DNA from 3 places in the Pseudomonas sp. St316 genome. Region 2 is predicted to be linked to each of the others. Evidence: predicted binding sites of a transcription regulator. Region 2 holds the regulator's gene; each other region holds the start of a gene.
The links. The regulator FliA, encoded in region 2, starts transcription of late flagellar genes. The targets are predictions, from matches to a motif close to CTAAAGTTTNNNNNNNNNNNGCCGNTAA.

Region 1 (4,192 bases), 3.4 Mb from region 2:
CCAGGCCAGGCCTTGAAACGGGCATAAAAAAACGGGCAGTCACCGCAAGGGACTGCCCGTTTTTTCATGGCTGTCGATCAGAGGTCGTCTTTGTCGAAACGCCGGGCTTCGCGCTGGAGCTGGTAGACGAACCGCTCGACCTGCCGTTGCACCAGGCCACTGATGTTGTGGAAGCGTACGCCGGCGAACGTGGTGTTGATCCTTTCTTCGAAATGCAGGTAACGCAGCTCGACCGGGGCGATCATGTTGCCGAACGGCAGCGCCGCGATGAAGCGCTCGTACACCTGGCCCAATTGCAGGCGTTCGGTAATATCGCCGTCGAAACGCAACTTGCAACCGGTGGCGGAGATGTCGAGCAGTTTGCCGTCCACGGGGGACTTGAGCTTTTCGCCGCCCAGTTCAACGCTTACCAGTTGTGCCAGTTTCAGGGCGGCGCGGAAGGCATTGCGACGTTGGTGGTAGACCACTTCGTCGGGCAGGGCGCCGCGATAGCAGCGACCGTCGCTGGATTCATCAATGGTCAGTGGGCCGTTGCCATCCCAGGCGATACGCACGCCGTCATGGAAACCCTCGACACGAAAAGGCTCGCCCGCCAGCAGGAAACGCTCGCCGTCCCGGGGAATCATTTCATCCAGGGCGATGGAGTTGGTCTCGCGATCGACATTGACCAGATAGCTCTGGAAACGCTGGGTGCGCTCATGGAACGTAATGATCAGCGGGTCGTGGCTCTCTTGCAGCATCCGCAGGTTGCCGGAGATTTCCAGAGGCGTGGTGAGGACCTTGGGGGCTGCGGAGCATCATCCGCGTTTGAGGCATTGAACACGGTGAGTCAATCTCCAGGCAAAATACGACTACGAATGGCCGGCATTTTGCCAGCATGTATCGCGCGTTGATAGAGCGAAGGCATTGTTCGTTTCATGCCTGGCTGAGCGGGCGGTGCTTGACCATTCTGGCCGTTGAACCGCTAGCGTCATACAGCGTCGGGATCTCGCCACCGTTGAGAATGCGCAACTGGTTGGCGGTGGCGGCCTGCTGCATCAGGATCGACTGGCCGTTGCGGGCATTGGTTGCCTGGCATTGGGCGAGCAGATCGTTGAGCACTTTGCTCTGGGAGCGCAATTGATCGCCGAGAGTCGACTGGCTGGCCAATTGCTCAAGGCCGTCAGGACTGGCGGGCAGGCTGAGGCTGGCGAGGATCTCGCTGCGCTTGCGGCCATGCTGGTCGAGCAAGATGATCAATGCCTGTTTCTGCGCCAGGATATTTTCCAGCAAAGGCATGTCACGACCGTGCAGTGCCACGGATTCGGCCTGCAACAACTCCAGCAATTGTTGGGCTGGAACAAAGTCGTCGATGATCAGTTGCAATAAATGTGTGTCGTGCATGGCTGGCCTTGGGTCTTAGCGTCCAAAAGCCTCACGCAGGCGGTGGCCTAGCGCTGGGCTTCGAAATTGAGCAGTTTGCTGGCTACGCGGTTGCTGTCGACTTTGTAGCTGCCATCGGCGATTGCTGCTTTCAACTCGGCCACGCGGGCGTTGTCGACGACAGGTTGATCGCGCAGCTTGTCAGTGACCTTCTGCAACTGCTGAGCCTCATTGCTGAGGTGTACCGACTCCCCGTTGCTGACCTGGTCGGCTGGTGTAGGCAGCGGCGCGGATTTGCCGGCTTCGGCGGTTTCCTTGGTGGCGCTGGTACGCGTAGTGCCTGTCAGCGGTGAAGAGCTGTTTAAACGATTGAAATCGATGACCATGGTAAAAAACCTCTGGGTATTTGGACGCTTGCCATGTTTTCGGCCATTCCCAAAAAAACTTTAGGCTCATTTATCCAATGAACGTGCGCACGTCTGCGCTTGCCTTTGCGTAAGGCACAGTCTAGGGAACACCGGGATCAAGCGCCAGCTTTCTACCTCCTCTGCCGGGTCATCACATCGCCACTTCCACTTGGCCTGGGGCCATCACCTGCGCCTTGATAACGCGCTGGGAATTAAGGTTTTTTACCCGTATCTGTTCACGCATGCCGCCATTGGACAGGGCTTCGCCGGGCATCCGCACGGCCAGGGAGCCGCTGCGGGCGGTGATCACAACCTGGTCGCCCTTGCGGACCACCTCGGCCTGCTCCAGATGCACCAGCGTCACGACCTGATCGGCGACCATTGGTCGGACAAGTTTCTGCCCGATGGCCTGATCGACAGAGGTCAGAAAACCCTGGGTGATCTGGCTGATGTCCCGTTCACGCAACATCACGTCCTGAGGCTCGACGATCCCGGCCCGCTTGAGTGGACGAGTGGTGGTGACAATTTCCCGAAACAGGCGCACTTGAGCGGGCACGAACACCGTCCAGGGCGCGGCGCTGTCGCAACGAACCTTCACCGTGACGCGGCCCAGGGGGCGAGCGGGACTCTCCAGCGAAGCAGTCAATTCCTTGTCGCACATTGGCATGCGCAGGCGCGGGTCGAGTTGGTTGACTTCGATTTCGTAGCGACCTTCGGTTTGACTGGTAGCCAGATAGTCTTCTACGGTGAATTCAAGAAAGCCCTGAGTGACGCCGATAAGGAGATCAGGCAAGGTAACCGGAACAGCAGCAAAGGCAGGACCGCCCGAAGTGAACAGGCAGACAGCCAGCAGTGCACCGAGCCAGTGGCGGCAGTGAGTGGTCAGGCGTCGAGAAAATGTCGTTTGTGCGTTCATGCCGGTTCAATAGCAAGCCCCGTGCCGTTTAGTGATGAATGCGCGTCGGACACATTAGCGTTAGGTAGGAGTCAGGGCATGGCGGGAGTAATGGATTCGGTAAACCAGCGCACTCAGCTGGTCGGTCAGAATCGCCTGGAGCTGTTGCTGTTCCGTCTCGACGGCCAGCAAATGTATGGGATCAACGTATTCAAGGTTCGCGAGGTGCTGCAATGCCCCAAGCTGACCCTGATGCCCAAGTCCAGCCCCGTCGTGTGCGGTGTGGCCAATATCCGGGGTGCAACCATCCCGATTCTCGACCTGGCGATGGCGACCGGTTCCGGTCGGCTGCTGGACCAGAGCAATCCGTTTGTGATCATCACCGAGTACAACACCAAGACCCAGGGGTTCCTGGTCCGCTCGGTGGAGCGCATCGTCAACATGAACTGGGAAGAGATCCATCCACCGCCCAAGGGCACCGGCCGCGATCACTACCTCACGGCAGTGACCCGGGTCGATAACCAGTTGGTGGAAATCATCGACGTGGAAAAAATCCTCGCCGAAGTCGCGCCCACACCGGAAGCGATCTCCTTCGGGGTGGTGGATGCCGAAACCCAGCACAAGGCGATTTCGTTGCGGGTGTTGACCGTCGATGACTCTTCGGTGGCCCGCAAGCAGGTGACCCGTTGCCTGCAAACGATTGGCGTCGAGGTGGTGGCGTTGAACGACGGGCGACAGGCGCTGGATTACCTGCGCAAGCTGGTCGACGAGGGCAAGAAGCCTGAGGAAGAGTTCCTGATGATGATCTCCGACATTGAAATGCCGGAGATGGACGGGTACACCCTGACGTCGGAAATCCGCAGCGACCCGCGCATGCAAAAGCTGCATATCATCTTGCATACTTCGTTGTCCGGGGTTTTCAACCAGGCGATGGTCAAGAAGGTCGGCGCCGACGATTTCCTGGCAAAATTCCGTCCCGATGACCTGGCTTCCCGGGTCGTGGATCGGATCAAGGCAGCAGAATAAAAGGTCGGGCGCGTTGTGCGCCCGGCAAGTCAACACGATGAAAGAGGCGGTATCTTGTCTACGGGTAATTTGGATTTCGAACAGTTCCGGGTCTTCCTGGAAAAAGCCTGTGGCATCTTGCTTGGTGAAAACAAGCAGTACCTGGTGTCGAGCCGTCTCAATAAATTGATGGAGCAACAGGGCCTCAAGTCATTGGGCGAACTGGTGCAGCGTATTCAGACCCAGCCGCGCAGTGGTTTGCGCGAAATGGTGGTGGACGCGATGACCACCAACGAAACCCTGTGGTTTCGCGACACCTATCCGTTTGAGGTGTTGAAGAACAAAGTGTTGCCGGCGGCCATCAAGGCCAGCCCGGGCCAGCGTTTGCGGATCTGGTCGGCGGCCTGTTCGTCGGGGCAGGAACCCTATTCGCTGTCGATGTCCATCGATGAGTTCGAGCGGTCCAACCTCGGCCAGTTGAAAGGCGGCGTGCAGATCGTTGCCACCGACCTTTCCGGGACCA
Region 2 (4,192 bases):
GGCACCAATCGTCAATTGTTCGCTGGTCAGCCGCTGACGGCCGGCCTGCCGTTGACCGCCGCCGAACCGCTGATCGAGCAGGCCCACGCCGAACCGCGTCGTCCTGAGCCGGCGCCCGCAGCGCCTGCCCGGGGTATCGATCCGCGCGCCCTGGACTCGATGCGCTTTGAACTCAACAGCCTGCGCGAGCTGATGGAAGTCCAGCTCGGCTCCCTGGCCTGGAATCAGCTGCAAGGCAGCCGTCCGGCCCAGGCCAACCTGTGGCGTCGCCTGCAACGCATCGGCCTGTCCGGCCCGTTGTCCCGGGACCTGCTGGCGCTGATCAATGGTATCGAAGAGCCTCGCCAGGCCTGGCGCATGTTGCTGGCGCACCTGGCGCGGATGATCGCCACGCCGGAAGTCGAGCCACTGGAAGAGGGTGGGGTGATTGCCATGGTCGGTCCTGCCGGCATGGGCAAGACCACCACCCTGGCCAAGCTCGCCGCCCGCTACGTACTCAAGTACGGCGCCCAGAGCATCGCCCTGGTGAGCATGGACAGTTTCCGCATCGGTGCCCAGGAGCAACTCAAGACCCTGGGACGGATCCTCAATGTGTCGGTGACCCATGTGGATCCGGGCCAGTCCCTGGCCCAGGCATTGGAACCGTTGCTGCGCAAGCGCGTCGTACTGATCGATACCGCCGGCCTGCAAGCCAGCGATCCGGCCCTGCGCATGCAGCTCGAAAGCCTGGCCGGACGCGGCATCAAGTCAAAAAATTATCTAGTGTTGGCAACCACCAGCCAGAAACAGGTTCTAACCGCCGCATACCACAGCTATAAACGCTGCGGGCTGGCCGGCTGCATCCTGACTAAGCTGGACGAAACGGCAAGCCTGGGCGAGGTGTTGAGCCTGGCGATCGGTCATGAATTACCGGTGGCCTACCTGACTGACGGGCCGCGGATCCCGGATGATTTGCATCTGCCGCGTCGTCATCAACTGGTCAGTCGTGCCGTGAGTGTGCAAATGCAGGAAGAACCCAGCGAAGAAGCCATGGCTGATATGTTCGCTGATATCTACCACAGCCCGACCAAGCAGGTCGGCTGAGGTAATCATGAATATTTTTTGTACCTACATCGATGGTCTGCCAGGCATTGTTCCGTATGCGAACGCGCAGCCAGTAATGTGGCCTCCGTCTAAGTAAGACAAGGTAAAGAACGAACATGGGCAGCATGCATCCCGTACAGGTGATCGCGGTGACCGGCGGCAAAGGTGGCGTCGGGAAGACTAACGTGTCAGTGAACTTGTCCCTGGCTCTGGCAGAGCTTGGCCGACGGGTCATGCTGCTGGACGCCGACCTGGGCCTGGCGAACGTCGACGTGCTACTGGGGCTTACACCCAAACGCACCCTGGCGGACGTGATCGAAGGCCGCTGCGAACTGCGCGACGTGCTGTTACAGGGGCCGGGCGGGATTCGTATCGTGCCGGCCGCCTCCGGCACCCAGAGCATGGTCCACCTGACGCCGGCCCAACACGCCGGCCTGATCCAGGCTTTCAGCGACATCGGCGACAACCTCGATGTGCTGGTGATCGACACCGCGGCCGGTATAGGCGACTCGGTCGTCAGTTTCGTACGCGCTGCCCAGGAAGTGCTGCTGGTGGTCTGCGACGAACCGACGTCCATCACCGACGCCTATGCCTTGATCAAGCTGCTTAACCGCGACTATGGCATGAACCGCTTCCGCGTCCTGGCCAATATGGCCCAGAGCCCCCAGGAAGGACGCAACCTGTTCGCCAAGTTGACAAAGGTCACGGATCGCTTCCTGGATGTTGCCCTGCAATACGTCGGCGCCGTGCCCTACGACGAAAGCGTACGCAAGGCTGTCCAGAAGCAACGTGCCGTTTATGAAGCCTTTCCACGTTCCAAATGCGCGCTGGCGTTCAAGGCGATCGCCCAGAAGGTCGATACCTGGCCGTTGCCGGCAAACCCGCGCGGGCATCTGGAATTTTTCGTCGAGCGTCTTGTGCAACAAACAGCAGGGCCCGTGCTATGACAGCCAGCGGTTACAACCATCTCTACAAAAAATCGGCACGGGACGCCCAATACGAATTGATCGAGCGTTACGCGCCACTGGTCAAGCGTATCGCCTATCACTTGCTGGCGCGGTTGCCGGCCAGTGTCCAGGTCGAAGACTTGATCCAGGCGGGCATGATCGGCCTGCTCGAAGTGTCGAACAAATACGACGCGAGCAAGGGCGCGAGTTTCGAGACGTATGCCGGTATTCGCATTCGCGGAGCCATGCTCGATGAAGTCCGCAAGGGCGATTGGGCGCCACGTTCGGTACACCGCAATACCCGCATGGTCAGTGATGCAATTCGGGCAATTGAAGCTAAAACCGGGCGTGACGCTAAAGATCACGAGGTTGCGGCCGAACTCCAATTGAGTCTCGACGATTATTACGGGATTTTGAACGATACCTTGGGCAGCCGCCTGTTCAGTTTCGACGACCTGTTGCAGGACGGCGAACATGAAGGGCTGCACGAGGATAACGCGAGTGCTCACATGGAGCCGTCGCGTGATCTGGAAGATGAACGTTTCCAGAGCGCGCTGGCGGATGCGATTGCCAATTTGCCGGAGCGTGAGCGGCTGGTCTTGGCGCTGTACTACGACGAAGAGCTGAACCTCAAGGAAATCGGTGAGGTCCTGGGGGTCAGCGAATCGCGGGTCAGCCAGTTACACAGCCAGTGCGCGGCCCGTTTGCGGGGGCGTTTGGGGGAGTGGCGAGCGCGTTGACAGGCAGTGTGGGGACACTGCGAACGAGGCTGGCCTGGCAGGTACTGCGCCAGTCTCCATCCGTTGTGCTCCAGACCGTTGTCGAGTGTTGTGCCGGATTGATTGAAATGGCGCGTCCAGGTGCTGGGCGCGTTTAAGACTGCTTGGAGGTCGAATTGGACAAGAACATGAAAATCCTCATCGTTGATGACTTCTCAACGATGCGGCGGATCATAAAAAACCTGTTGCGTGACCTTGGGTTCACCAACACGGCCGAAGCAGATGACGGAACCACTGCGCTTCCGATGTTGCACAGTGGCAACTTCGATTTTCTGGTCACCGACTGGAACATGCCGGGCATGACCGGTATCGACCTGTTGCGCCAGGTGCGTGCCGACGAAAAACTCAAGCACCTTCCGGTGCTGATGGTGACCGCCGAAGCCAAGCGCGAGCAGATCATCGAAGCGGCCCAGGCCGGTGTAAACGGCTATGTGGTCAAACCCTTCACGGCCCAGGCGTTGAAAGAGAAGATCGAAAAAATCTTCGAACGCATCGGTTAACGGCGCCACGGGGGAGCTATGGACAACGAATCTTCAATGGGCGATTTCGAATCGACCCTGAAAAAACATGCCCGCGAACTGGTCGACAGCCTTGAAAAAGGTCGCTTTGGCGATGCGGTTCAAATGATCCATGAGCTCAACCAGACCCGTGATCGCGGTCTGTATCAGGAAGTGGGCAAGCTCACGCGTGAATTGCACAGCGCGATTGTCAATTTCCAGATCGACCCGCATATGCCGCAGGCCGAGGAAGTCTCGCAGATCACCGATGCCACCGAGCGTCTGGGTTATGTGGTCAAGCTGACCGAGGCTGCGGCCAACCGCACCATGGACCTGGTGGAAAGCGCAACGCCGCTGGTCAATGGCCTGAGCGAAGAAGCCCAGGCCTTGAGCACCGACTGGGGTCGGTTCATGCGGCGCGAAGTCGGCGCCGAAGAGTTTCGGGAGCTGGCCCGCCGGGTCGACGGTTTCCTGACACGCAGCAGCACCGAGAACCGCGCCGTCGCCAGCAACCTCAACGACATCTTGCTTGCCCAGGACTATCAGGACCTGACCGGCCAGGTGATCAAGCGCGTGACCCAGCTGGTCACCGAAGTGGAAAGCAATTTGCTCAAACTGGTGTTGATGGCCAGCCAGGTCGACCGCTTTGCGGGCATCGAACACGACCGTGAAGCGATGCTTGCTGAAAAAGATCCACAAAAACATCTCTCTCAGGGTGAAGGTCCGCAAATTCATGCCGATAAAAGAGAAGACGTTGTGTCCGGTCAGGACGATGTGGACGATTTGCTGTCCAGCCTTGGATTCTGAGTTTTAGCCCTGTTTTAGGAGCACCCCATTAATGAGCTTCGGCGCCGATGAAGAGATCCTTCAGGATTTCCTGGTTGAG
Region 3 (4,192 bases), 3.4 Mb from region 2:
TGGATGCCGGCGTCGATGGGATCTTCACCAACCGGGCCAGTGAACTGCTCAACTATTTCAAGCGCCCACAGACTGGCAGCGTCGCGCAGTTGCTGGAAAAGAACGGCTACTGAACTCGAACACGCCTATGGGGGAGGACTTTGCCCCATAGGCCCTACCCGGCACTTCAGGAGTTTTTTCGAATTAAGGGTGAATTAAGTTGCCACAGATAATCTGGCCCCACTTAAACGACTCAACCCTTAATGACACCAAGGAAAGAACTTATGAAAACGTTGACTGCCCTGTTCACCGCTGCCGCCCTGACCCTCACCGCTGGCCTGTCCCAGGCGGATGTGCGAGTTGACCAGATCCCACAACTGGTCAAGGAAGGCAAGATCAAGTCGCTTGAATCGATGAATGAAGAAGCCCTGAAGTTGCACCCGGGCGCGACCATCACCGACACCGACCTGGACAATCACTTCAACGGTTATGAGTATGAAGTCGAATTGAAAACCGCCGACGGTAAAGAATTCGACGTGGACTTTGATGCCACGACCGGAAAAGTCCTGAGCAACAAGCAAGACACTTGATCCATCAGTAAAAAAGAGCCGCGCAACTTTAGGGTTGCGCGGCTTCTTTGCGTTTATCAATCACTGTCGCGAACGACCGTCAGGCACTCAACCGCGCTGTCACTTCATTCAACTGCCCCGACAAGCCGTGCAAGTTCCGACTGGCAGCTTCGGTGCGCTGCACATTGTCCAGGTTAGTGCTGGCAATGCCGGTGATTTCCGTCAGGTTGCGGGAAATGTCTTCGGCCACGGAGGTCTGCTCTTCGGCTGCGGTGGCAATCTGGCGGTTCATGTCGCGAATGGCTTCGACAGCCTGGGTGATGCGTTCGAGCATCGCACCGGCCTGGGTCACTTGCTCCACACTTTCTTCGCTGCGCGACTGCCCACTCTCAATGGCATGGGCCGCGTCCACCGCCCCCGTTTGTACAGTCTGGATGATTTGGTTGATCTCGATGATCGACGAGGCCGTGCGCTGGGCCAGGCTGCGTACCTCATCGGCAACCACCGCGAAACCGCGCCCCGCCTCCCCGGCCCGCGCTGCTTCAATGGCCGCGTTGAGGGCCAGCAGGTTGGTCTGTTCGGCGATCCCGCGGATCACCTCCAGCACCTTGCCGATACGCCCGCTGTCGGTTTCCAACTGACGGATGACCGTGGCCGTGTTGGCGATTTCGCCGCGCATCCGCGTGATGGTGTGGATGGTCCCCTGCATGACCTTCTCGCCCTGTTGCGCCGATTGATCGGCATCATCGGCCGCCCGCGCCGCGTCGGCGGCATGACGGGCCACTTCCTGGGCCGTGGCGGACATTTCGTTCATCGCCGTCGCCACCTGATCGGTGCGTTCGAATTGCTCGTTGGTGCCCTGGCTCATCAGGCTGGCGATGGTGTTGAGCTCGCCGCTGGCACTGTCCAGTTCGGTGGCACTGCGTTGCAGGCGGGTAAAGGTTTCGGCCAGGAAATCACGCAATGTGTTGGCCGCTACCGCCAAATTACCCAACTCGTCCTGGCGGTTGCTCGTCACACGCTCGGCGAAACGCCCATGACTGAGTCGGGTCACGTAGTCGATCAGGTTACGGATCGGTTGAACCAGATTGCGATTGACCAGCCACAGACTGAACAACCCGATCAGCACGCCCGACACCAGCATGATCACCGTACCGAGCATAATCGTGCGATCGGCACCGGCGCTGATCAGTATCGATTGCTCGGTGCCCAGCTTGCGCAACTCCACCACCAGCGCACTCATTTGCTCACTGGCCGCACGGTCCACGCCCTTGACCGCCGCATCGCCCACTGCGGCATCGCCACCCGAGGCGACAAATGCATCACGGCCCTTTAGGTAGGCCGCGCCCAACTGACGATGCTCATCGCGCAGGGCATCGATACGCGTCTTGATGGAGGCCGGCACACCGTCTTGCCCGCTCAGTTCGCCAAGGATGCCTTGGACATCGCGCTGCTGCTCCTCGAACTGCTTCCAGTATTTATCCAGGTCCGCCGGCTGCTTGCCGCGCAACAGGACGTTTTTCCATTCCTGCACCTGCACCTTGAACTGCAGGTTGGCCTCGTCGATCAACTGCGAGGCACGCAGTGGACCATCGATCAGGTTGCGATAGTTCTGAACACCGTTGGAAAGGAAATGAAAGGACGCCAGGGCGATCAGCAGCATCGCCAGTAGGCTACCGCTCAGCAGGGCGAGAATTTGGGCTCTCAGGGATTTTTGTAGAAACATAGAGAGGATCTCTTGAGAAGAAAAAATAATCGAACCCCCGGAACGACGTGTCCCGACCTCCATGTTCGTACCGCAACCGAGTGCGGTAGATGTGTACAGGCCATCGGCCTGTAAGGGCCGTTCTTGAGCCTTCCCGACCATCGGTAGCCAACGATAGTGGTCAGTTGTCCGACCTCAAAAAACGATGCGACAACCAAAGCCCAGCGATCTGCGCCATCCTTCATCGATGGACATCACAACTCCCGGTCACTGCCGGTTTGGCAGCACTGCACAACTGTCACAAAACCATCAAGAAAGCTTGCGAAGATGACGCTCAAGTGAACCTGTAGCCGCGACAGGCACTTCCCGCCAGCGAGACTTCATGAACCACAGCATCGACCAAAGCCACCGAGATCCGGACCTGTTCGGCCTGCTTTACGGGTTCCGTTTCCGCCCCGGCGAACGCGGGCAGGAGATCGATTCAGCCCAGGCCTTACAGAGCCTGCAACACCCGCAAGACTCGGATGAGTTCCTCTGGCTGCACCTGAACCTGGCCCACGCTGCGTGCGAGCGCTGGATGAAAGGTCACCTGGCCCTGCCCCAGGAGTTTTTCGAAGCCTTGCACGAAGGCTCGCGCTCGACCCGCATCGAGCATGTCGACTCGGCGTTGCTGGCCGTGGTGAACGATGTCGTGTTCAACCTCAGCAACCTGGTGTCCTCGGACGTCTCCACATTGTGGGTTTGCGTGCACAGTCGATTGATCGTCAGCGCACGGCTGCAACCTTTGCACTCGGTCGACAAGCTGCGCTCGTCGGTGAAGGCTGGCGAGCGCTTTCGCTCGCCAGTGGAATTACTCGTGCACTTGCTGCGCGACCAAGGCGAAGTGCTGACCCAGATCGTGCGCAAGACCAGCCTGAGCGTCGACCAGGTCGAAGATCAGTTGCTGTCCTCGCGGCTGTCCACCAACCGCGCCGAGCTGGGCAGCAACCGCCGGGTGCTGGTGCGCTTGCAGCGCTTGCTGGCCCTGGAACCGGGCTCATTGCTACGTCTGCTCAACCGACCGCCGCAATGGTTGCAGAAAGAAGACGTCAAGGAACTGCGCAAATCCACCGAGGAGTTCGCCCTGATCATCAACGACCTCACCGCGTTGAGTGAACGGATCAAGCTGCTCCAGGAAGAAATCGCCGCCAACCTCAACGAACAAAGCAACCGCACCCTGTTCACCCTGACGGTGGTCACGGTCTTGGCGTTGCCCATCAACATCATTGCCGGTTTTTTTGGCATGAACGTCGGTGGCGTGCCGCTTGCCAGCGATCCCGAAGGCTTCTGGATCCTGGTGGCGCTGGTGGCAACCTTCACTCTGATTGCCGGCCGCTGGGCATTTCGCAAGCGAGGTGACTATTGAACATGACGTGTCTAGACAATCCCTTTTGTCGGTCCGACGGGATTTAAAAGTCTTTTTGTCATTTCTCCTGCTGTATCCTGCCCAGGCTTTGTAAAAGCGCGGATCTACCAGATCTATCCACAGACTTTGCGAGGAGCGCGATATGCACGAGATCCCTAATCTCCCCTTCCCAAGCCTGCACGACACTGAGCAGACGACCACGCTACAAGCCGGCGGGCAAGCAGACGCCCAGCAGCCCGAGCCCAAGGAAGCCGTTGAACGCCGCCAGGCCGACAACGAAGACTGATTGACCCGCACCACCAGACCGTGTGGAAAGCGCTAAGATGCGCTTTCCACACTGCCTGAATCCCGAGCCCTCCATGACCGATGACACCTCTCCATTCAGCCAAGCCCAGGCCAGCGTGCTGATCGGCACCGCCGAAAAAATGGTCGAGATCTGGACCCGTCTTCCTGCCGAGAAACAAGCGGCCCTGCTGGCGCGCTTTGGCAGCGAAGAAAACGCCATCGCCGCCCTGGTCACCACACGCCTGGTCA

Region 1: a site for FliA is predicted at 1,785-1,812, ahead of flgM (flagellar biosynthesis anti-sigma factor FlgM). Genes of this name have one in related genera too.
Region 3: a site for FliA is predicted at 2,375-2,402, ahead of KI237_RS06745 (methyl-accepting chemotaxis protein). Genes of this name have one in related genera too.

Annotation. Positions count from the first base shown of each region.
Region 1 covers NZ_AP021901.1:1,576,295-1,580,486, forward strand. The annotation lists gene KI237_RS07095 (MFS transporter) at 1-16, shown strand, start outside; partial or broken gene KI237_RS07100 (flagellar brake protein) at 78-823, opposite strand; gene KI237_RS07105 (flagella synthesis protein FlgN) at 916-1,383, opposite strand; gene flgM (flagellar biosynthesis anti-sigma factor FlgM) at 1,431-1,748, opposite strand; gene flgA (flagellar basal body P-ring formation chaperone FlgA) at 1,921-2,685, opposite strand; gene KI237_RS07120 (chemotaxis protein CheV) at 2,764-3,690, shown strand; partial or broken gene cheR (protein-glutamate O-methyltransferase CheR) at 3,745-4,192, shown strand, end outside.
Region 2 covers NZ_AP021901.1:4,934,626-4,938,817, reverse strand. The annotation lists gene flhF (flagellar biosynthesis GTPase FlhF) at 1-1,083, shown strand, start outside; gene fleN (flagellar synthesis regulator FleN) at 1,200-2,030, shown strand; gene fliA (RNA polymerase sigma factor FliA) at 2,027-2,770, shown strand; gene KI237_RS21970 (chemotaxis response regulator CheY) at 2,938-3,309, shown strand; gene KI237_RS21965 (protein phosphatase CheZ) at 3,328-4,113, shown strand; gene KI237_RS21960 (chemotaxis protein CheA) at 4,145-4,192, shown strand, end outside.
Region 3 covers NZ_AP021901.1:1,510,643-1,514,834, reverse strand. The annotation lists gene KI237_RS06755 (glycerophosphodiester phosphodiesterase) at 1-113, shown strand, start outside; gene KI237_RS06750 (PepSY domain-containing protein) at 264-569, shown strand; gene KI237_RS06745 (methyl-accepting chemotaxis protein) at 649-2,274, opposite strand; gene KI237_RS06740 (transporter) at 2,636-3,658, shown strand; gene KI237_RS06735 (hypothetical protein) at 3,801-3,944, shown strand; gene KI237_RS06730 (hypothetical protein) at 3,982-4,192, shown strand, end outside.